Regions from separate parts of the Veillonella dispar genome, predicted to be linked through region 1. Evidence: a T-box and tRNA genes for the amino acid it is inferred to sense, from the RefSeq annotation. Region 1 holds a T-box; the other holds one or more tRNA genes.
The links. The T-box of region 1 lies ahead of thrS (threonine--tRNA ligase). A T-box ahead of a tRNA ligase gene usually reads a tRNA of that ligase, here a tRNA-Thr.

Region 1 (12,267 bases):
AAGACCCAATGACTGCTTTCCAGCCGTATGAATTTACTTCTTTCATAATATTTCCTTTCGCTACTCACAGGTAACAATTAAAGAGATAGCCCCCACTATACAAATGGCCAACTCCTAGACTTAAGTCTAATGAAAGGCTTAGTATATGGGGGCTAAATTTATATATGTTTATTTTAACACATATAAGAGATTAGATTATAACCAATTAAATATAACAACTCATCATATCCGCATCAACTATATTGATGGATAAGTCATCTAAATCAATTAGTTACGTTCTTTTATTTCAATTTTAATGGAATTGAAGAATTCATCGAATGGTATGGAACCTAATTCGTCACCACCGTGTTTACGAACGTTAACTGTACCTTCTTCAACTTCTTTATCACCTACAACAAGCATGTAAGGAACTTTTGCCATTTGTGCTTGGCGGATTTTGTAGCCGATTTTTTCGCTACGATCATCCACTTCTACACGTACATAGTCGCGGTGCATTTGTTTTGCCAATTCTTTAGCATATTCAACATGTTTTTCAGAGATAGGCAAGATTTTAACTTGTACAGGAGCCATCCAAGTTGGGAATGCACCTGCATAGTGTTCAGTTAAGATACCGATGAAACGTTCCATAGAGCCGAAGCATGCACGGTGAATCATGATAGGACGATGTTTTTGACCATCTTCACCAACATATTCAATTTGGAAACGTTCAGGCAAGTTCATATCCAATTGGATAGTACCACATTGCCATGTACGACCTAAGGAGTCTTCGATATGGTAGTCAAGTTTAGGACCATAGAAAGCACCGTCGCCAGGGTTGATTACGTAAGGAATACCTTTTGCTTCAATGGCATTGCGCAATGCTTCTGTAGCTGCTTCCCAGATTGCATCATCACCCATTGCATTGTCTGGTTTAGTAGATAATTCTACATGGTATTTCAAGCCGAATTGGCTATAAATACGGTCGAACAATTCGATAACTTTCATCAATTCAGATTGCATTTGATCTGGCAACATGAATACGTGAGCATCATCTTGAGTAAACGCACGTACACGGAATAAGCCATGTAATGCACCGGACAATTCATGACGGTGAACTAAGCCAAGTTCAGCGTAACGCAATGGGAAGTCACGGTAGGAGTGCATTTCGTTTTGGTAAACCAAGATACCGCCTGGGCAGTTCATTGGTTTAATTGCATATTCTTCATCATCAATAATTGTAGTGTACATATTTTCACGGTAATGGAACCAGTGACCAGATGTTTCCCACAATTGTTTATTTAAGATGATTGGTGTACGAATTTCTTCGTAATCAAATTCATGGTGAACTTCACGCCAGAAGTTTTCCAATTCGTTGCGAAGTGCCATACCTTTTGGTAAGAAGAATGGGAATCCAGGACCTTCTTCTTTGATAACGAACAAGCCAAGTTCTTTACCAAGTTTACGATGGTCGCGTTTAGCTGCTTCTTCAAGCAAGTGAAGGTATGCATCAAGTTCTTCTTTCTTTTCAAATGCTGTACCGTAAATACGTTGCAACATTTTGTTCTTTTCATCGCCGCGCCAGTATGCACCTGCAATGCTTTGTAATTTGAAAGCTTTCACCTTACCAGTGGATGCCACGTGAGGACCTGCACAAAGATCGATGAAGTCACCTTGCGCATAGCAAGAGATAACAGCATCTTCAGGAAGATCTTCGATCAATTCTACCTTGTAGTCTTCATTTTTAGATTTGAAGAACTCGATAGCTTCTTGACGAGACATTACGGATTTAGTGATAGGCAAGTTTTCTTTTACAATACGGCTCATTTCCTTTTCGATTTTACCCAAATCTTCAGGAGTCAAAGTATGTTCCATATCGATATCATAGTAGAAGCCTTTATCGATTGCAGGACCGATAGCCAATTTAGCCTCAGGCCATAAGCGTTTAACTGCTTGAGCCAAGATATGAGAAGCTGTGTGGCGCAATGTATGTTTACCACCATCTTCTTCGAATGTTAAGAATGCTACTTCAGAACCATCAACAAGTTCTTCGCGAAGGTCTGTTAATTCGCCATTTACGTTTGCAGCTAGTACTTTTTTAGCCAAGCTGTTAGATAATTGTTTTACTGCTTCCCCAAGAGTAGTGCCAGCAGCGTATTCCTTAGCACTACCATCAGGTAAAATGATTTTTACATCTGCCATTTTAATTTCCTCCAATTATTATCTAGGATAGACTGGATTTTTGTAATAAAAAAAGACCCTCTATCCCTACAAAACAAGGGACGAAGATCATTCGCGGTTCCACCCTAGTTAACTACCTATACGAATATATGTGTATAGTTAATTCACTTCATTAAGCCCGATAACGGTGGCGGCCGTATTTGCCTACTTAGGTTCGACAAATCAGTTTAAAGGGGGTAACTCTGATATATGTGTAAGGCATTTCCAGCATCAGCCTCTCTCTGGTACACAGGGATATGAGAATCATGTCCTTTGCATAACTTTTACTAGATTATAGTATCACAGGGAATTAAAAAATTCAATACGGTTCAATAGTAAATTTCATAAATTCTATAAATTCAACATAACGCCCTTATCTCCTAAAACAAAAAGAAAACGGCCCGTATACCGAGCCGTTTTGTAAGATCTATTAAACTTTGAAGATTTTGTTAGATCTATTAGCGTTTGAAGTTTGTAGACAACATGGCACCAATTACTTTTTCTAATTTGCTATTAGAAAGATCTGGGCCTTTGTAGAGTGTTAAGAGTACATCATTAGAGTTATCTTGTTTAGACACCATCATAACACCGCTACCACGAGCACCATTATCATCGTAATCTTTTGCTACAATAACGAGGTTCAAATAGTGGTCTTTCATGTATGTGTACACTTTGCTTGTACGTGCAGAGGAACCAATCATTTTAGCCATGCTCATGCCACGGTTAAATACGATTGCATTAGCATTGTGTGGGTTTGCCGCTAATTGTTGTTTTTCGTCATTATTTAGAGGCATAAGGTTTACCATGAGGGAGTCACCCATTTTACCACGGAACATAGCTGGCATTGTTTCCCGTACGTCTTCAGGAATACCTGTATCCGCAGTTAATTTCAATTCCTTAGGAACTGTCATATATAGAACGCCCTTGCTATTGCGGCCTACCTCTGTTGTACTGAGATCTACAGCGCTAAGCATAATGGAGTCTTTAATAGTAGCTACTTGGTTTGCCAATGGCTTTTCAGGAATGCCACGGCTTGCCAATTGTACATCGCCAGACTTAGTTTTCTTCAATGTTTCTACATTCCAATTAGCACCTTTTTTATCTGCATCACTAGCTTCTGTAAAAGCATTCGCTCCATCTTTTGTACCTACATACACGTAAGTTTGAGCTGGGATAATTGTATCTGGAGCACCCGTTTTGTTGAAAGCAGCACCGTATACCACATTAGGAATCACAGTGGAACCAATTTGTAAGTTGTTATTAGTTTGACTTTCCACATCAAAGTTAATATTGCCTGTGAAAGTCATATCAGGACCATGATTGATGACTACTACATCCCCTGCTTGAGGAATGATAACAGGACCTACTGGGCCCGCCATAGCTACGCCAGCCATAGATACACTAAGGCAAGCTGTTAATAATGCACGTTTCAAAATAGATTGTTTCATAGATATACTCTCATTTCTCTATAGTGACATAATCAGATAAGCTAGTTAATACTTCAATAGCTAATGGTTTTGTAGATGGTGTGCAGCGCAACATGCACCGACCACTCGTATCTACAGAGGTCATAACACCTAAGTATTCATAGCCTTCAATGATGCGATTGATATAGTTTGTATGCTTCGGCTCAAGATGAAAGAACACATACGCCTCTTCTCCAGAGGTCTCTAAATCTGGTACATCGGGAAATGCACCGATAGATTTACTCGGTTCTAATGGTGTACCACGCATAATTACTCCGCTTTAGGTTTGCACTCACGACGCATCATGGAATATGGTTCAAGTGGTGTATCCATGTAAATGCGCACTTTCATTTGAGCATGTGGTGCTACATCGATTGGGTTACCATCTTCATCTGTCATTTTTTCAATTACAGTCTCAACAAGCTCACCCTTAGGTTGGCAGAATTCTACTTTATCGCCTACCTTAAAGTTATTACGTTGTTCAAGATCAACGTATTTTTCTTCTTCGTTATAACCCAAAACTAAACCGATGAAATCATGGCTTTGCGTATTTGTAGATTTACCATAGTTTTGAGCAGTTTCGTCAGGACGGCCTTCTGCAAAACCATCTGTATATGGACGGTGAGAAATCTTTTCTAATTCTGCAATCCATTCTGGACGAACATACCAGTCTTTACCTTCTTTAAGATATGTATCGATAGCTGTACGGTATACCTTTGCTACTGTTGCACAATAGTGAACGGATTTCATACGGCCTTCAATTTTAAGGCTATCAATACCAGCTTCATATAAATCAGGAATGCGGTGAATCAAGCACAAGTCTTTAGAGTTAAAGATATATGTGCCATGTTCATCTTCTTCAATTGGATAATATTCACCAGGTCGGTTGGATTCAACAAGGGAATATTTCCAACGGCAAGATTGAGAACATTGACCGCGGTTCGCATCACGATTGCCTGTCATGTAGTTAGACAATAGACAACGACCAGAGTAAGAAATACACATGGAGCCATGTACGAAGGATTCGATTTCGATGTCTACATTGTCCTTCATTTCTTTAAGGTCAGCCAAAGACACTTCACGAGCTGCTACTACACGTGTAGCACCCAATTCTTTCCACATTTGAACTGTGTGCCAGTTTGTAGTAGATGCTTGTGTACTTACGTGAAGTTCAAGGCCTGGAGCCACGCGTTTAGCAAGGCTGAAAATACCCATGTCAGCAACGATGATTGCATCAACACCGATACTTTCAAGGAATTTCAAATAATCCTCTAAACCTTCAAAGTCCTCATTATGAGGAATGATATTACATGTTACATGGATTTTTTTACCATGCGCATGTACGAATTCTACAGCTTCCTTTAATTCCTCGTCGGAGAAATTAGAGTTACCTGCGCGCAAGCCAAAACGTTTGCCTGCACAATATACAGCATCCGCACCGTAGCGAATAGCCATTTTAAGCTTGTCCATATTACCGGCTGGACAAAGCAATTCCATAAAATGTTCTGCCATTATTTGTTGTGCCCTTTCCACACACTCACACTCATACCATCCCCCATTGGATAGATGGTGGTGTTAAACAATTCTTTATTTTCAACATACGTTAAGTATTCTTTTAACCGTTTTACGATAGTCTTAAACCGTTTTGGCGGCTCCTTATCGCCTCTTACATAACCTCTAAAAAGTACATTGTCTGCGAGGATAACGCCTCCTTCTTTCACATGAGGCAAAATGAGTTCTAATTGTTTAAGATATTGTCCTTTGGGACCATCTAAAAATACTAGATCATATTCACCGGTGAGTTCCGTTAAGACTTGAGACGCATCGCCTTTCAGCAATGTAATTGTATCGGCATAATCAGATTGGTTAATATAATATTTCGCCATTTCGTAACGCACATCATCTAGTTCAATAGATGTAATATGTCCCTCCTCTTCGTCGAGTAGCGGAGCCATCAACAAAGCAGAGTAACCAATGGCGGTGCCCACCTCTAACACAGAGGTGGGCCGGTACAAACCTATTAATTCTTCAAAGAGATGAACCTCAGATTCTCGTAGAATCGGTACATCATTAATCATCGCGTAAATACGCTGTTCATTTAAAATATCATTTAATGTCATGAAAGTAGATTCAATCTCCTACATTATTTATTGCTATTACCACTAGGAACTACCAACGTAGAACGATCCACAGATTCAGCTGGCTTTACTTCAATATGAGGTTCTTGTTGTGTACTTGGTACAACATTTTGCATAGATTCTGGAGCAGGTGTTGTAGTTGGCACATAAGAGTTAGAACTAGATGATTGAGTTGCTGGTGCAGATTGAGCTGGTGCTTGTGGAGCTGGTGTTGGTGCTGGAATTTCAGCAGCTGGAACCGTTGTTGGTGTATATTTGTACGTAGGTTCCACATTAACATATTGAGAATCTGCTTCCACCGCTTCTTCAGAGCTGTAATTGTAGTTAGGCTCTGTCGTTGCCACAGCCACGTCATAGTTAGGACCTGCTTGTACTGCGGCCTCTGTATTAGAGGATGTAGCCGTATCATTACCATAGATTTTATGAACTTCCGCTAAATGTTCTTCATATGTTTTAGAGAAGTGGTTATGTCCATCTTTATCTGCTACAAAGTATAAATACTCTGTATCTTCAGAATGCAAGACTGCATCTAATGCTTTTTTACCAGGGTTCGCAATTGGTCCTGGTGGCAAGCCTTTAGATACGTATGTATTATACGGGCTTTGTAATTGCGTATCACCAATAGTTACATCTTCTTTTGCATAACCAAGTACATAGGAAATTGTCGCATCAGATTGCAATGGAATACCATGGGCTAACCGTTTTTTAAATACCCCTGCAATTGTTGGACGATCCGCATCAAATAAAGATTCACGTTCAACAATGGATGCCAATGTTACAAAGTCATGAATACTCATGTGTTGAGCTTGAATTTGTTTCTTCACAGCCGGTGTGAGGTAACGATTCATTTCATCAGCCATCATTTGAATCACTTCACGTGGCGTTGCACCTACTGGAATTTCATAAGTACTTGGGAATAAGAAGCCCTCTACCGGATATGTAGCAGGTCTTGTACCTTTCATATATGGATATGGTACAAAGGTCTTTGCTTCTGCTAAGAAATCCTTTGCCTTCATAATTTGATTTTTTTCAAGAACGATAGCTATATCACCAACTGTGTATCCTTCAGGAATTGTAACACGAATAGATTCTACATGACCTTCTTGTAATAAAGAAATGAGTTCTCGCACAGTTACCTTGTTAGGAATTTGATAGTGACCAGTTTGAAGTTTATCATTGGTACCGCTCAAATATAACCAAAGCTTAAAGCCTTGTGTGGAACGAATAAGACCTCGTTCATAGAGCATGTCTGCAATTTCAGTGCCAGTCTGCCCTTTTTCGATGACAAGAACTTGTGTACCATCATCTTGAGCAAAGGTGTTTGGCACTAAATAAATCGCTCCCAAACCACCTGCGATGATTAATACGCCTACAATAATAAGGATTAAAATATATCTTAAGGCTTTTCTCACGACGTCGAGTTCCTTTCAGTAACATAACAGTATTTATCATCTTATTATACCATAAAGTCCATATTTCCCCTATATAAAAGGACATTATCATATTATGGGCATCTTAATATATAACAAATAAAAATAGCGTATTGCCCAAAGACAACACGCTAGATTTATAAAGAAAACAACTACTCGCCATCTTCCATTTCTTCATACAATTTTACTAGAGTCTCAAAAACTTCATCTTCTTCATCTAAAGGTACGTATACTTCTACGCCTTCTTCATTTTTTTCGATGCTAGCCAAGATCATATATGTGTCATCTTGACCTTCGTGGTCTGCCTCTTCGTCTTGTACATGTACAAGAACTGCATACTCACGACCTTCATGGTTTAGAACAACATCTTCTGTGAAGTATTGTTTATTGCCGTTTTCGTCTTCGAATTCTAAATAATACACTTCACCTTCAAAGTTTTGGTCAACCATTGGAAACCCTCCTTGTGGAAAAAAAGATTTATTTATTGAACTGCAAGCGATCTAAGTATCCTTGCAAAATTACAACCGCTGCCATTTTATCAATAACGGATTTACGCTTTTTACGACTTACGTCAGCTGCAATGAGTTGGCGTTCAGCCATAACCGTAGATAACCGCTCATCCCAATATGAAACAGGTAAATCGATGACTTCTTTCATCTTTTCAACGAATTCTTCAGTCTTTTCAGCTCGTTCACCTTTTGTACCATTCATATTCTTCGGCATACCTACTACAAGCTCATGTACTTCATATTCAGCAATGAGTTCTTGTAAGCGATTAAAATCTTTTTCAAGAGATGTTCTACGAATGGTTTCAATACCTTGTGCTGTCATGAGCAGTGCATCACTACAGGCAATACCGATAGTACGGCTGCCCACATCTAATGACATAATTCTCATTATAGTTGTTTTGCCTTTGCGTATTCTTTCAACAATTCCTCAATCAAGTCATCCCGCTCTAAACGACGGATATCAGAACGTGCATTATTATAACTTGTAATGTACGCTGGATCTCCAGAAATAAGATACCCTAAGATTTGATTGATTGGATTGTAACCTTTTTCTTGAATAGATTGATAAACACGAGTAAGAACCTCTTCAGCTGTCATCGGTTCATCGTCTACTTTACGGAATAACATAGTTTCATCAGAAACCTTCATCGTATCCCTCCTTTTTATTACATTGGCAGGTTTCACTGTAAAAGTGAAACCTCGCCTACTATTATACTTGAATTAAAGGTACAAAGTCAGTAACTTTTTATGCATCATAAAATTTTTCTATAACAGATACAAGTATAATTATAAAATTATATGTCTATTGTAACATAGATGTTAAAGCTTCACCACCAGCTTTTAATGCTTCCGCCAATTTAGCTGGTTCCTTACCGCCTGCTTGAGCCATATCTGGACGGCCACCGCCATTACCACCAGCTACTTGAGCTGCTGCTTTTACGATATTACCAGCTTTTGCACCTTTAGCAACAACGTCTTTAGATACTTTACATACAAAGTTAACCTTATCGTCACCCATAGCAGCACCTACGAGGACTACGCCAGAGCCATTTAATTGATCAAGGCCCATATCCGCTAAGTCACGTAATTCATCGATAGAGGATGCTTTTACAGCAGCCGCTACAAATGCTACATCGCCAATCATTACCTTACCAGCAATGATATCTGCCGCACCAGCTGCAGAAACCTCTTTGCGAATTTGTTCTAATTCTTTAGCAGTTTCTTTTGCTTCTGCCAATACTTGATGTAAACGTTCTTCTACTTGAGGTGCTTTAGTTTTAAGTTCGCCTGCCATGCGTTCGATAGTCAAGCGATCATGTTTTGCTGCATTTAGAGCTGCGCGACCTGTAATTGCTTCAATACGACGTACACCAGAGCCGATACCCGCTTCAGATGTTAAGCGGAAGGAACTAATGAAAGCTGTATTGCCTACATGAGAACCGCCACATAATTCAACGGAGAAACCAGGAACCTCTACAACGCGAACTACATCACCATATTTATCGCCAAAGAGTGCCATCGCACCTTTAGCTTTTGCTTCGTCCATAGACATTTCAGCAATAGCTAAATCTGTAGCTTTTAAAATCTCTTCATTTACAAGAGCTTCAATTTGATCAAGTTCCTCTTGTGTTACAGGAGAGAAGTGAGTGAAGTCAAAACGCAAGTAATCTGGAGTTACTAAGGAACCTGCTTGGTTAACATGCTCGCCTAGAACCTTTTTCAATGCTGCATGTAACAAATGTGTTGCTGTATGGTTACGAGCCATAGCAGCACGGCGATTTGTATCTACTTCAAGCGTTACATCATCGCCTTCGGAAATGGAACCTTCCACAACAGTACCGATATGGTATACAGTGCCTTCAGGTAAACGTTTTGTATTATGAACCTCTACCTTACCCATTGGGCCAACGATAAAGCCTGTATCACCTAATTGACCGCCCCCTTCAGCGTGGAATGGTGTGGTGCGCACGATAACAGTAATTTCATCGCCATCAGCAGCTGTTTGCAAACGTTCAGAGCCTTTGCCGATCATTAATACGGAAGAAGCAGTTACAGCTTCATCTTCAAGAAGCTCTTCGTCTTTCAAGAATGTGATGTCAGGTGTTGCTACCTTAGCATCTTCTTTTACACGAGCTTCACGAGCGCGTTCACGTTGTTCCTTCATAGCTGCTTCAAAACCTTCATGGTCGATTGTAAAGCCGCGTTCAGAAGCAATTTCTTCTGTTAATTCCCAAGGGAATCCGTATGTATCATATAATTTGAATACTTCTGTACCAGGCACTACAGTTGCTTTTTCAGCAGCAAGTGTATCAATCAAGGAGTTTAATAACTCAAGACCTTGTTCCAATGTTTGGTTGAAGCGTTCTTCTTCATTTTGTACAACACGTTTAACGAAGTCTTGTTTTTCTGCGATGGATTTAATACCAGGGCCAAGAATGTCTACGACTACATCAATAAGTGGTGTTAAGAAGATGCTTTCAATACCAAGCAAACGGCCATGACGTACAGCACGACGTAAAATACGACGTAATACGTAACCACGACCTTCGTTGGATGGCAATACGCCATCAGAGATCAATGCAGTAACAGCACGAGCGTGGTCAGCAATAACCTTCAAAGAAACATCTGTATTTGGATCTTCGTTATATGTAACACCAGCGCGTTTTGCAGTCGCTTCGATGATTGGGTAAATCAAATCAGTTTCAAAGTTTGTTTTACAACCTTGTAATACGGAAGCCAATCGTTCAAGACCAGCGCCAGTATCGATGTTTTTATGTTGCAATGGTTCGTAGGAACCATCTGGCATTTTATTGAATTGTGTGAATACTAAGTTCCAGATTTCGAGGTAACGGTCGCAGTCACAACCTGGTGCACAGTTAGGATCATCACAACCATGTTCAGGACCTTGATCGAAGAAGATTTCACTATCAGGACCGCATGGGCCTTCACCAATTTCCCAGAAGTTATCTTCAAGGCGTGTAATGTGACTTTCTTCTACGCCACAGTCGTTGTGCCATGTATCATATGCTTCTTGGTCATCCGGATATACAGTTACATATAATCTATTTTTGTCGAGTTTAATAACTTCAGTTAAGAACTCCCATGCCCAGTGAATCGCTTCTTTTTTGAAGTAATCACCGAAGGAGAAGTTACCAAGCATTTCAAAGAATGTATGGTGACGAGCTGTGCGGCCTACGTTTTCAAGGTCACCAGTACGCATACATTTTTGGCTTGTTGTAATACGATGACAAGGAGGTACCAATTTACCTGTAAAGAAAGGCTTTAATGGCGCCATACCTGCCCCGATCAATAATAGAGACGGATCGTTTTCTGGAATAAGAGAAAAACTATCTAATTTTAAATGTCCTTTGCTTTCAAAAAACTGCAAGTATGCTTGACGCAGTTCATTACCCTTCATGTGTATATTCCTCCTAAAATTATTTACTCTTCATTATAACGTAAAACCGATATAAAATCTATCAAAAACATTGAGGTCATGCGGAGTTCCTATACTTTTACAATGAGAAAAAGTTAGGATAAAATTCAAGATTTACATAAACGAAAAAGAGGTTATACAAATCAACAGAACATAATTGATTCGTATAGCCTCTTTTAAAGCTAGTATTGTATTAGCCTATATAACGCGTTTTGCGCCGATATAGCGTTCACCCCAATAGCCAGTATCAAGATCTGCTACTGCTACACCACGACTGGAAGTGGCGCTGATGAACTTGCCATCACCAATATAAATACCGGAGTGAGACGGACCTGGTTCATATGTTTCAAAGAATACCAAATCCCCGGCTTTCAAGTTTGCACGAGAAACTTCAACACCTACGTTATATTGTTCATCTGCCAAACGTGGTAAAGAGATACCTTGTTTCGCAAATACATATTTAACATAACCAGAGCAGTCAAAACCACTTGGAGTAGTACCGCCAAATACATATGGTACACCGCGATATTTGTCCGCTTCTGCCAAGATAGCATGGATGCTATTTGGTGTTTCGCTCTTCGTAATATTATTTAATTTAATATTTTTGCCAGTAATGGATTGACCTGAGATACGACGAGACGTCGCATTGCTGTTTGTGAAAGCGGATTTCGTCGCTACTGCTTTAGTCGCCGCATTTTGAGTCAATACTGCCTTCGTAGAACGAGGAGCGCTCATCAATGCATTATATGTAGCAGGACCTACGATACCGTCCACTGGTAAGCCACGATCTTGTTGGAACAGACGAACTGCCCATTTCGTTTCTTTACCATATACACCATTTTTATCTGTAGCATTATAACCGTGTTTAATTAGTTGTTGTTGAACCGCTGTAACACTTTTGCCCTTATCACCATATTGTAATGTTGTTGCACCTACCATGGCTGTTGTGGCACACACAAAAGTTAATGTTAATGCCGTTATTTTAACCTTACTATATTTTGACTTCATATGCTTCCTTTCCAAAACTTTTAAAGTAAGTTATTTATTCAAAATATACTAACCGTCTATTTATTTGCATTCACAAATACAGCT
Region 2 (12,267 bases), 940 kb from region 1:
AGATCCACGAGTAATTTATCAACGAATGTATTTACACCGTTTTTGAGGTAGCAAAGATTATTGAACAAATTGTAAGCCAATACAGGTTCCATTACGTTCAATTCGAATTGACCATTTTCTACAGCCAATGTGATGGTTAAGTCATTACCGATAACTTGATAACATACTTGGTTCAATACTTCGGCGATAACAGGGTTAACCTTGCCTGGCATGATGGAAGAACCAGGTTGACGAGCTGGTAATTTTAATTCCCCAATACCACAACGAGGACCAGATGCCATCAAGCGGAAGTCGTTGGCCATTTTAATCAATACGAGAGCAGTAACTTTCAAACCGCTGGAAATATCTGCAAAGATATCTGTATTGTTAGTAGCATCAATTAAGTTTTCAGCTGTATAGAATGGTTCGCCTACTACTTCACTAAGTTCGTATGCTACATCATGAATATAATTAGGTTCCGCGTTAAGGCCTGTACCAACTGCAGTAGCACCCATGTTAATTACATGTGCACCTTCAACGGCAGATTTAATACGTTTAATACCGCGGCGAACACCAGATGCATAGGCACCCATTTCTTGGCCTAATGTAATTGGCACCGCATCTTGTAAATGAGTGCGACCCATTTTCAAAATTCCGCTATATTCATCAGCCTTTTTCTCAAGTTCATCAACAAGGCGTTGTAATGCTTCAAGTAAAGGTTTAGATTTTAAAATTGCACATACCTTGATTGCTGTTGGGAAAGCATCATTTGTAGATTGTGCCATATTACAATGGTTGTTAGGGCTTACAATATCATAGCTTCCTTTTGGATGCCCCAAAATTTCACAAGCACGGTTAGCCAATACTTCGTTCATATTCATGTTTACAGAAGTACCTGCACCACCTTGAATTGGATCAACAGGGAATTGGTCAGCAAATTGACCTTCAATTACTTCGTCTGCAGCTTGTACAATAGCTTTACCAATAGATACATTTAAGCGACCAGTTTTCATATTCGCTAAAGCAGATGCTTTTTTAACCATTGCCAATGCTTTGATAAAGTCTTGGTCCAAATGTTTTCCTGTAATATGGAAGTTTTCTAATGCACGAATTGTTTGTACACCGTAATATAATTCATCAGCTACTTCTAATTCACCTAAGAAATCATGTTCTTTTCTCATAATAAATCCTCTTTCTACTATTTTTATACAAAATAGTATTTCAATGAAACGGTTTTATCTTACGCGCTCATTATAGCATGTATTTTGTATACATAAAAGTCATTTCATGTATTCTGTACAAACAATATTCTATACAATATATTATTTCATAAATAATTTTTTTGTAACTATTTCCATATTGCTAAAAGCTTTATCTTTCATTGGTTTAATTATTACACGCCCTATAGTACAATAATATAAACTATGTAAGTAAGGAGTAATTATGATTAACAATCACATGCTGCGCATAGGTGCGCTATTTTTATTAACCGTACTAAGTTACGGTTTCTATAATGCCTATCTACCCATAACCGATCCGGTTGAATCTAACTATGTATTATCTGCTATTACAATGTTAAAACATAACTCATGGATATCCCCCATGATATATGACCAAGTCTGGTATGATAAACCGCCCCTCACCTATTGGGCGCTTATGATAAGCTATAAACTATTTGGCATATCTGACTTTACATCGCGCATACCAAATACACTTATTGCTGGTGGCAGTGTTGCGCTTATGTACCATCTTGTGTATCGCATTAAAGAGTCCACGCATATAGCAATTACGAGTGCCATACTTTTGTTTGGTGCCTTACAGTTCTGGTACATTTCTCACGCAGTCATAACAGACGGCTTCCTATTCTTCTTTTCACTAGCTATCTTCGGCTATTCTTATCTAGCTTTCACCAACAACGATAAACATTCCATGGTAAAAGCCTATGGAGCGGCAGCCTTAGCGGTTGTAACTAAAGGGCCCGTTGGTATTGTTCTGCCTGGATTAATACTATTACTATTCATTGCTGCACGATGGCTTACCCAAAAAGATAAAGATGAATACTCACTTGCTAAGGATATTACATTATTATTTAATCCTTTGGGAATTCTCTTATTTATAGTTCTTGCCAGTCCATGGTACATCGCTATGTACTCGATTCACGGTCAAGAATTCATATCTGGTTTCCTAGGGCTTCACAACATGGAGCGAGCACTTGTATCTGAGCATCCAAAATTCAATGTTTGGTATTATTACCTAATCATTGTCCCTCTTGCTCTATTACCATGGACACCAGCCGTTATTTACCGACTCAAAAACATTACCTGGAAAAATAATTTTTATCTTCTCGGCGCCATCTGGTTTGTAGTAATTGTATTATTCTATTCACTAGTGGCCACAAAGTATATAACCTATACGTTACCAGCAATAATCCCATGTCTTATCTGGGGTGCTGAAGCTATCACAACTAGCTGCCATAACAAGAGTACTAGTTTTAAATATATTGTAACGATTCCATTAGGCATATATACAATCTTATTCCTAGTAGCCAGCATCGCAACACCAGAATTAAATCCTATACCATTAATTAGTGCATTCGTATTACTAGTACTATTTGCACTAGTAGTTAAACGGTATAGAAATCGCAACGTACCATTATCTATCTATTTAGCCACACCTTTAACTATTTTATATACGGCAATCACAATAACTGTAACACCTATTTTATCTGATCAATCGGGGCTTCAATTCAAGCCATATATTGAGTCAAGTGCACAACACACATATATATATGGTACCTACTATACATCGATTGTGTATTATACAAAAGATACACCAACTCAAGTATTTGTACATACTACAGATAATCCAGTATGGACAGCAGGCAAAACATTGATGCCCACAATAACAGTAGAAGAATTTGATACTAGGATATCTAATGAGAAAGGTGCTACCATCATTGTGCCAAATAAATATAGTAAAGAATTTGCTAATTCACCAACTAACAACATAGCAACAGAGGTTGGAAAAACTAAATCGGCTAGCATTTATAAAATTCAATAATCATAACCAAAACTTGCTAATTGGTATTGATAGATAACTACAAAATTTTATTTCTATAACAAAAAAGGCGTACCCGAGGGTACGCCTTTTATTATGGCTAGAATTATTTCAATTCTACAGTTGCGCCAGCTTCTTCCAATTGAGCTTTCAAAGCTTCAGCTGCTTCAGTAGCTACGCCTTCTTTTACAGGTGCAGGAGCGCCGTCAACGATAGCTTTAGCTTCTTTCAAGCCAAGACCAGTTGCTTCACGAACAACTTTGATTACGTTGATTTTGGATGCGCCAGCATCTTTCAAGATTACGTCGAAGGAATCTTTAGCAGCGCCGCCTTCAGCACCACCAGCAGCTGCTACAGCTACAGGAGCTGCTGCAGTTACGCCAAATTCTTCTTCAATTGCTTTTACAAGATCATTAAGTTCAAGAATAGTTGCTTCTTTCAATTCAGCAACGATGTTTTCAATGTTCAATGCCATTTTAGTTTTCCTCCATAAAATAGTTTATTGTATCAGTCTTAAGCGACCAATGAATACTTCGCAGAAATTATTATTCTGCAGCTTCTGCTGGTTGAGCTTCTGCAACAGCTTTGACAGCGTATGCAACGTTGCGAACAGGAGCTTGCAATACGGAAAGCAACATGGAAAGCATGCCTTCGCGGTTTGGAAGACTTGCAATTGCTTTAACGCCTGCAGCATCCATAACTTCGCCTTCAACGATACCAGCTTTAACTGTTACAACTTCTTTCTCAGTAGATTTGATGAATTGTTCGATTACACGAGCAGGTGCAACAGCATCTTCTTTAGAAGTAGCCAATGCAGTTGGACCTTCTAAATGCTCAGCGAAACCTTCAAGATTCAATTCATTTGCAGCAATGCGAGTCAAAGTATTTTTGATTACTTTGTATTCAACGCCTTCAGCCAACATTTTGCGGCGAAGATCAGTTGCTTGCGCAACAGTCAAACCAGTGTAACCAATCAATACAGCGCCTTTTGCTTCAGAAAGAGTTTCTTTCATTTGAGCAACGATTGCTTTCTTTTGTTCAGTGACAGCCATTAGATTACCTCCTTGTAGATTTTTTGGTGCTCTATGTACTATCTTAGCGTAAAAACGACCCCATCGCACGCGATGAGGTCGAACTAGTCCTAGATTATCTAGTGTCAGCCTCAGCGGGCGGATTTTCATCCATTATACATACCAGCCGTCTACAGCTAAGAGACATATGTGATTATTGCTCTTTTGTAACGTTGCTCAATTTGAACACGTTCAAAGGCACACCAGGGCCCATTGTAGCGGACAAGGTTACAGATTTAATGTATTGACCTTTAGCTGCTACAGGTTTAGCCTTGATAATAGTATCAACGATTGTACGGTAGTTGTCAAGTAATTTTTCTTCATCGAAGGACGCTTTACCGATGGAGCAAGAGATAATACCTGCTTTATCAGTACGGTATTCGATTTTACCAGCTTTGATTTCGTTTACTGCACGAGCAACGTCTGGAGTTACTGTACCAACTTTAGGGTTTGGCATCAAGCCTTTAGGACCCAAGATTTTACCAAGACGGCCAACTTGACCCATCATGTCTGGTGTAGCAACTACTACGTCGAAGTCGCTCCAACCACCTTGGATTTTAGCTACTAACTCTTCAGAACCTACGAAATCTGCACCAGCTTCTTCAGCTGCTTTAATGTTGTCGCCTTTTGCGAATACAAGAACGCGTTTAGTTTTGCCAGTACCATGAGGCAATACTACTGCACCACGAACTTGTTGATCAGCGTATTTAGGGTCGACATTCAAGTTGAAAGCGATTTCAACTGTTTCATCGAAATTTGCAGTTGCAGTTTTCTTAACCAACTCGATTGCTTCTACTGGTTCGTAGAACTTACCAGCTTCAATAAGTTTTACTGCCTCAGCGTATTTCTTACCTACTTTTGCCATTATAATATCCTCCTTATGTGGTCAAACGGGAATTCCCTCCCACCGATTTGCGCCTTATGCGCAAGTCGTACGCTTATTAGTCAACGATTTCAATGCCCATGCTGCGAGCAGTACCTTCTACCATGCGCATACCTTGTTCTACGGTATTAGCATTCAAGTCAGGCATTTTCAATTCAGCAATTTCACGAACTTTATCGCGACCTACTTTTGCTACTTTATCACGGTTAGGTACACCAGAACCTTTTGGAATACCTGCAGCTTTTTTCAATAATACTGCAGCTGGTGGAGTCTTAGTGATGAAGTCGAAGCTACGATCTTCATATACGTTAATAACTACTGGGATAATTAAGCCAGCTTGTTTAGCAGTACGTTCGTTGAATTCTTTTGTGAAAGCAACGATGTTAACACCTGCTTGACCTAGTGCAGGACCAACTGGTGGTGCTGGAGTAGCTTTAGCGGCTTCAATTTGTAGTTTTACTTGTTTAACTAATTTCTTAGCCATGGGTAATTAAACCTCCTATGCTTATACTGTGGTGGTAACGGATATACATCCTCCCACTGGCAACCAAAATCGATTGCTCTTTTTTAGAGTTATAATATATATATTAAAGAGCTTTCTCAATTTGAGAGAACTCTACCTCTACCTCGGTATCTCGGTTGAACATTTCCACATTAAGTTTTAATGTTCCTTTTTCAGGGTTAAGTTCGGTAATAACACCTAGTTTATCTTCAAAGGCCCCGGACGTAATGCGTACCGTTTCACCAACTTCTACATCGATGTTGATGCTTGGTTTCTTATCCAAGCCCTGAGACTTAAGTATATGTTCTACTTCGGAATCAGAAAGTGGAACTGGTTTAGTGGCAGAGCCAACGAAGCCTGTTACACCTGGTGTGTTGCGCACAACATACCAAGAGCGGTCGTTAACTTCCATTTCAACCAATACGTACCCAGGAAATATCTTACGTTTTACTACTTTTTTAACCCCATCTTTTTCGTCTATTTCGTCTTCAAGAGGTACCAAAATTCGGCTAATCACATCTTGTAGACCCATAGACTGAACTTTAAGTTCAAGAGTGGTTTTAACTTTATTTTCGTAGCCTGAATAGGTATGAATTACATACCACTTCTTATCTGCTTCCATGAAATGGCCCCCTTATCCAACAAAGTGCAACAACGTATTAAAAAGTTGGGCAAAGACTGCATCAAGTACATAAATAATAAAGGCGATAAAAATCGTCACTAAAAATACTACTATTGTGTAATTGATGAGTTCTTTTTTTGTTGGCCAGACTACTTTTTTAAGTTCAGCTTTCACACCGCGGAAGAATTTTCCAAATCCACCACGCTGCTGCACTGCTGAGTTAGACTTTGCCATTGTTTCACATCCTCAAATCAACAGGTAATGAATGATAAGAATTATTTTGTTTCACGGTGTAATGTATGTTTACCGCAGAATTTGCAATATTTCATCATTTCAATACGATCAGGATTGTTCTTTTTATTCTTGTTCGTTTGATAGTTACGTTGTTTGCAATCTGTGCAAGCTAAAGTAATGGCATTACGCATCCGGATACACCTCGCTTTTTATTTACTAATCTGTCTCTTGTACTCGAAAACGCTCGACTACATACTAAAGAAATATATCATACGTAGCAAGCGATGTCAAGAATTTTGAGCAACTCAAAAAAGCCAGGCACATGTACCTGACAGGGATAGTATAACAAAAAATGGCGTTCCTTGTCTAGAAAGGAACGCCATTAATATGGTAATAAATTATCACATATTTTTCATGCAATTTATGCCGTTAATGCATAGAATTATATTATGCCTGTCAATTACGATTTCTTCGGAAATAGAACTTTCACAATTTGCCAGAAGAATGCTACGGCACCAATGATTAGTATTGTATCACCAATCATACGAAGCCAACGCAAGTTTTGTAACAATGGTTGTTGCATAAATTCTTCGCTACGTGCAAACCACAAACCATGTGTAATGCTTGCCCACGCTTGGATAAGACCAATCGGCAATAAGCTGATGAGCACCATTAAGGCAAGGCCTATATTGAGAGCCCAGAACCCAAATTTCATCAATTTATCGTTGAATTCAACTTCAGGTCGAATATAACGAGCAATAAGGAATACAAAGCCTAAGCTTAAGAAACCATATACGCCAAACAATGCGGTATGCGCATGTACTGCAGTTGTATTAAGACCTTGAATGTAGAACAAGGATACAGGCATATTGATCAAGAAGCCGAAGACCCCCGCACCAACAAGATTCCAGAAGGATACCGCAATGAAGCAGTATACAGGCCATTTCAAACGATGCATCCAAGGTGCGCTGTGAAGACGTGTATAGTTTTCAAAGGCTTCATAACCTAATAGTACAAGTGGTACTACTTCCAATGCGGAGAAGGATGCGCCTGTCGCCACAATAGTAGAGGTAACACCTGTAAAGTATAGATGATGGAATGTGCCAGGAATGCCACCGATGAGATAAATAGCGCCAGAGGAAATGGCTGCCACAGTACCAGCACGATACGATACAAGACCAAGTGTAACAAAGATAAATGCCATCAATGTAGTAGAGAATACTTCGAAGAAGCCTTCTACCCAAAGATGAATTACCCACCAACGCCAGTACTCCATAATTGCTAAGTGGCTATGTTCACCATAGAACAAACCTGGACCATAGAAGATACCTACCATGATAACAGAGAAGATAAAGGCAGCAATAAGGTTTTTATCCCCTTTTTGTTTGAAAGCACCAATAATACTGCGTATCATGAGTACAAGCCAGAATAGAATACCAATGTATTCAATCCATTGCCAAATACGTCCTAGTTCTATATATTCGTAACCTTGGTGTCCGAGAAGGAAATTCCAGGCTGCTGGAATTTGATGTGCTACACCTAAATATGTGCCAGCGAAGGAACCAACTACGAGGACTACAAGCGCCCAGAATAAAATATCTACACCTAGCTTTTGATATTTAGGATCCTTACCACCATTAATGATTGGTGCCAAGAATAAACCAGCGCTCAAGAATGCCATAGCAATCCAGAACAAGGACGCTTGAATATGCCATGTACGCGCAATAGAATAAGGGAAATATTGTGCCAATGGAATACCATAGAACGCTTGGCCTTCTACAGTGTAGTGAGCAATAATGCCGCCCATCCCCAATTGGAATAAGAACAGTGCTAAGATTGTAAATAAATATTTACCTAATGCACGTTGAGATGGAGTTAAAGTAATCTTGCTAATTGGATCTTCTATTGGCAGAACCAGTGCATGCTCATCATCCTTTTTACCAAAGGCCCATAACCATACAACTACACCAATGCCACATAATAAGATAATAACACTCACAACAGACCATGCGATACTTTCAGGTGTAGGATTATGATCCAACAAAGGTTCATGTGGCCAGTTGTTTGTATACGTTGCATCCGTACCAGGACGTTGCGTAGAGGCCATCCAAGTAGTCCAGAAGAAGAAGCGTGCCATATCAATGCGATCTTGTAACTCAGGTAGTGTGTTATCCTTCATTGCAAAATGATCACGAGTCAATGTTAACTCAGGGTTATCACCGTACAACTCAACAAAATAACGACCTGTAATATTCATCGCCGTAATGCGTTCTGGAGATAAAACCACAGTTCCATCATCGCGAACAGCACTACCTAAATATTCTTCTTTTACAACTTCTTTAACTGCTGCTTGTTGTGCAGTTCCCAATTGGTTATAAAGAACCCCAAATGCCTCTTGAGATTTAATATCCAGCATTATAGATACTTCTTTATGCAACCAATCTGCAGTCCAGTCAGGTGCTTGATATGCGCCATGACCTAAAACGGTCCCTACCGATTGACCACCTGTAGATTGCCATGCCGATTGACCATGTAAAATATCTTCCTTAGTGAACAAGACTTGTCCATCTTGAGATACATACGCAGTCGGTACTGGCGGTGCTTGATGATACACATCAGTACCTAGATAACCAAGGATTGAAAAACCAATAATAAGTACGGCTACTACGGCTATCCAATACTTTTTGTATTCACCCATCACATTACCTCCTTTTCTATAAAAACACAAAAGGAGGGCCTTTGCCCTCCTTGAGATTATAATAACACTATTAGCAGAATAATTCTGTATCTTTGGTTACAAATACAATAATCAATATATAAGTTAATACAAAAATAGGACCCCAAACGGGGTCCTATTTACTACAAAGATTATGAATTAACCTTCGATTTCAGTTACAACGCCAGCGCCTACTGTATGGCCACCTTCGCGGATCGCGAAACGAAGACCTTCTTCGATAGCGATTGGAGTGATCAATTCGATATCCATTGTTACGTTATCGCCAGGCATACACATTTCTACACCTTCAGGAAGGTTTACAACACCTGTTACGTCTGTTGTACGGAAGTAGAATTGTGGACGGTAGTTGGAGAAGAATGGAGTATGACGGCCACCTTCTTCTTTAGTCAATACGTATACTTCTGCTTTGAATTTTGTGTGTGGGTTGATGGAACCTGGTTTAGCCAATACTTGACCACGTTCGATGTCTTTGCGGTCTACACCACGAAGCAATGCACCAACGTTATCACCTGCTACTGCAGAATCCAAAGTTTTACGGAACATTTCAAGACCAGTTACTACGTATTGTTCAGCTTTTTCTTTCAAGCCTACAACTTCTACTGTGTCGCCTACGTTTACTTGACCACGTTCAACACGGCCAGTTGCTACTGTACCACGACCAGTGATTGTGAATACGTCTTCCACAGGCATCAAGAAAGGTTTGTCAGTATCACGAACTGGAGTTGGGATGTAGGAGTCTACAGCGTCCATCAATTCGTCGATTTTAGCTACATATTGAGCGTCGCCTTCCAAAGCTTTCAAAGCGGAACCTACAACGATAGGTACTTCGTCGCCAGGGAATTCGTAGGAAGAAAGAAGTTCACGAACTTCCATTTCTACTAATTCGATCAATTCTTCGTCGTCAACCATGTCAGCTTTGTTCAAGAATACTACGATTGCAGGAACACCAACTTGGCGAGCCAACAAGATGTGTTCGCGAGTTTGAGGCATAGGGCCGTCAGCTGCGGAACATACCAAGATAGCGCCGTCCATTTGAGCCGCACCAGTGATCATGTTTTTAACATAGTCAGCATGGCCTGGGCAGTCAACGTGTGCATAGTGACGGTTAGCAGTTTCATACTCAACGTGTGCAGTGTTGATTGTGATACCACGTTCACGTTCTTCTGGAGCTTTATCGATGTTGCTGTAATCTTGGAATTCAGCTTGACCTTTTTCAGCTAATACTTTAGTGATTGCAGCTGTCAAAGTAGTTTTACCATGGTCAACGTGACCGATTGTACCAATGTTAACATGCGGTTTCGTACGTTCAAATTTTTCTTTTGCCATTAGGATTGTATCCTCCTTCACAAAAACAAATTACATTCTAGTATTAATATAATATATTAACCCTAATTTATCAATGGAATATAAGATTCCCTTATACATTATTATACCATATATAGAAAAACTTCTAAAAATACAAATATTCTTCTAAAATAAAAAAACTGACAAATGTAATCTTTACACTCATCAGCTTCAATTTATATTTTATGGAAAATAAAAAATCCTCACCAACGTGAGGTTTAATGGTGGCGGCACACGGATTTGAACCGCGGACACACCGGGTATGAACCGATTGCTCTAGCCAACTGAGCTATGCCGCCATGTATGGAGCTAGTGACCGGGATTGAACCGGTGACCTTATCCTTACCAAGGATACGCTCTGCCGACTGAGCTACACCAGCACAATGAACGATCATTTCACTGTGAATTTTTGTGGTTGCGGGGACAGGACTTGAACCTGCGACCTTCGGGTTATGAGCCCGACGAGCTACCAACTGCTCCACCCCGCTATAAATGGTGGAGGGAGAAGGATTCGAACCTTCGAAGTCGAAGACGGCAGATTTACAGTCTGCTCCCTTTGGCCGCTCGGGAATCCCTCCAAAAATAAAATGGAGCTGGCGATAGGAATTGAACCCACAACCTGCTGATTACAAGTCAGCTGCTCTACCAATTGAGCTACGCCAGCATCATTACGACAAGATGTATTTTATCATCCGCCTCACTAAGTGTCAAGAACTTTTTAAAAGCTTTTTTGAAGTTTTTTCGTTCACTGCGGTAACCCTTAGTGCTTAATCATAATAACATGAAACGATACCCTATGCAAGTATTTTTTCTAAACTTTTTAAACTTCATTTTTTCCTCATCGGCAATCATAGATAAAGGTAGATAATCGCTAGTATAGCAACAATAATTCTATAATATCCAAAGGAAGATAATGAAGAGCGATTTAAATACCATAAAAATACTTTTACAGTGATATACCCTACTATATACGATACTAATGTGCCAATGGCAAACATAATAATATCATTTAGTTCTAGTAAATGGATTACCCGTAACAAATCATACACGCAAACAATGATCATAACAGGTACAGCCATAATAAAAGAAAAATCAGCGGCAGCTCTACGCGTACATCCAATCAACATGCCTCCCGCAATGGTCGCACAAGGCCTACTATGACAGGAATTGGCCCAAATAGATACCCTTTAATAATATATTGTAAAAGATAGCCCGCTGTTAATACAGGTAGCACACCTGCCCCAATATGTAATAGAGATACGCCACGAGTTTTAATCCAATTCTTCCGTTTTAAAAAGCTATTAAAGGTCCGTCTATAATGTGTATATATAGCAAGAATAGCCCCAATTTGAATAAACACTTCAAATACATCGGCATGGGCGGCTTCAAAATTAAGCATATGCCCAATAATAATCATATGACCTGTACTAGATACAGGAATGCATTCGGTTATACCTTCTATAATACCCAAAATGAGGGCAATTATATATTGTTCCATGATATCACCTACCTTTATAAATGCGGTCATAACTCATGGCAATATATAATGCCCTCAGTAATCAATATAGCTTTAATTAATCAATAACCATAACACGTTCAGGTTTAGTAACTGTTACAACCGCATGTTTTGGATCATTATTGTGTTCTAAGTATAATTGATCACCTTCGAGATGACCACGCCAACCTACAACAATCGGATATGTTTTACTAATAGTCTTTAATAGTTCAAGAGGATTTAAATTTAAAATCGGTGCAAACAACACATTAATACCATCGATGAGCACCACTTCTGTATCACTACGACTTAATGCACGGCGAATTACTTCTTCTGCCAATTGT

Region 2: it has a tRNA-Thr gene. The T-box ahead of thrS (threonine--tRNA ligase) is inferred to sense a tRNA for this amino acid. The anticodon was not compared.

The regions. Positions count from the first base shown of each region.
Region 1 covers NZ_LR134375.1:747,635-759,901, reverse strand. Annotated here, with positions in the region: gene EL171_RS03475 (MFS transporter) at 1-46, opposite strand, end outside; gene thrS (threonine--tRNA ligase) at 268-2,178, opposite strand; T-box leader at 2,252-2,484, opposite strand; gene EL171_RS03465 (hypothetical protein) at 2,655-3,644, opposite strand; gene EL171_RS03460 (DUF4911 domain-containing protein) at 3,655-3,930, opposite strand; gene EL171_RS03455 (peptidase U32 family protein) at 3,933-5,174, opposite strand; gene EL171_RS03450 (O-methyltransferase) at 5,174-5,782, opposite strand; gene mltG (endolytic transglycosylase MltG) at 5,806-7,212, opposite strand; gene EL171_RS03440 (DUF1292 domain-containing protein) at 7,383-7,679, opposite strand; gene ruvX (Holliday junction resolvase RuvX) at 7,708-8,127, opposite strand; gene EL171_RS03430 (IreB family regulatory phosphoprotein) at 8,127-8,387, opposite strand; gene alaS (alanine--tRNA ligase) at 8,542-11,157, opposite strand; gene EL171_RS03420 (C40 family peptidase) at 11,374-12,183, opposite strand; gene EL171_RS03415 (glycosyltransferase family 2 protein) at 12,266-12,267, opposite strand, start outside.
Region 2 covers NZ_LR134375.1:1,688,930-1,701,196, forward strand. Annotated here, with positions in the region: gene EL171_RS07945 (aspartate ammonia-lyase) at 1-1,160, opposite strand, end outside; gene EL171_RS07950 (ArnT family glycosyltransferase) at 1,423-3,039, shown strand; gene rplL (50S ribosomal protein L7/L12) at 3,143-3,511, opposite strand; gene rplJ (50S ribosomal protein L10) at 3,582-4,088, opposite strand; gene rplA (50S ribosomal protein L1) at 4,261-4,971, opposite strand; gene rplK (50S ribosomal protein L11) at 5,048-5,473, opposite strand; gene nusG (transcription termination/antitermination protein NusG) at 5,577-6,113, opposite strand; gene secE (preprotein translocase subunit SecE) at 6,126-6,347, opposite strand; gene rpmG (50S ribosomal protein L33) at 6,389-6,538, opposite strand; gene EL171_RS07990 (nitric-oxide reductase large subunit) at 6,808-9,045, opposite strand; gene tuf (elongation factor Tu) at 9,223-10,410, opposite strand; tRNA gene EL171_RS08000 (tRNA-Met) at 10,651-10,727, opposite strand; tRNA gene EL171_RS08005 (tRNA-Thr) at 10,733-10,808, opposite strand; tRNA gene EL171_RS08010 (tRNA-Met) at 10,841-10,916, opposite strand; tRNA gene EL171_RS08015 (tRNA-Tyr) at 10,922-11,006, opposite strand; tRNA gene EL171_RS08020 (tRNA-Thr) at 11,017-11,092, opposite strand; partial or broken gene EL171_RS08025 (undecaprenyl-diphosphate phosphatase) at 11,277-11,926, opposite strand; gene brxF (BREX-3 system P-loop-containing protein BrxF) at 12,003-12,267, opposite strand, start outside.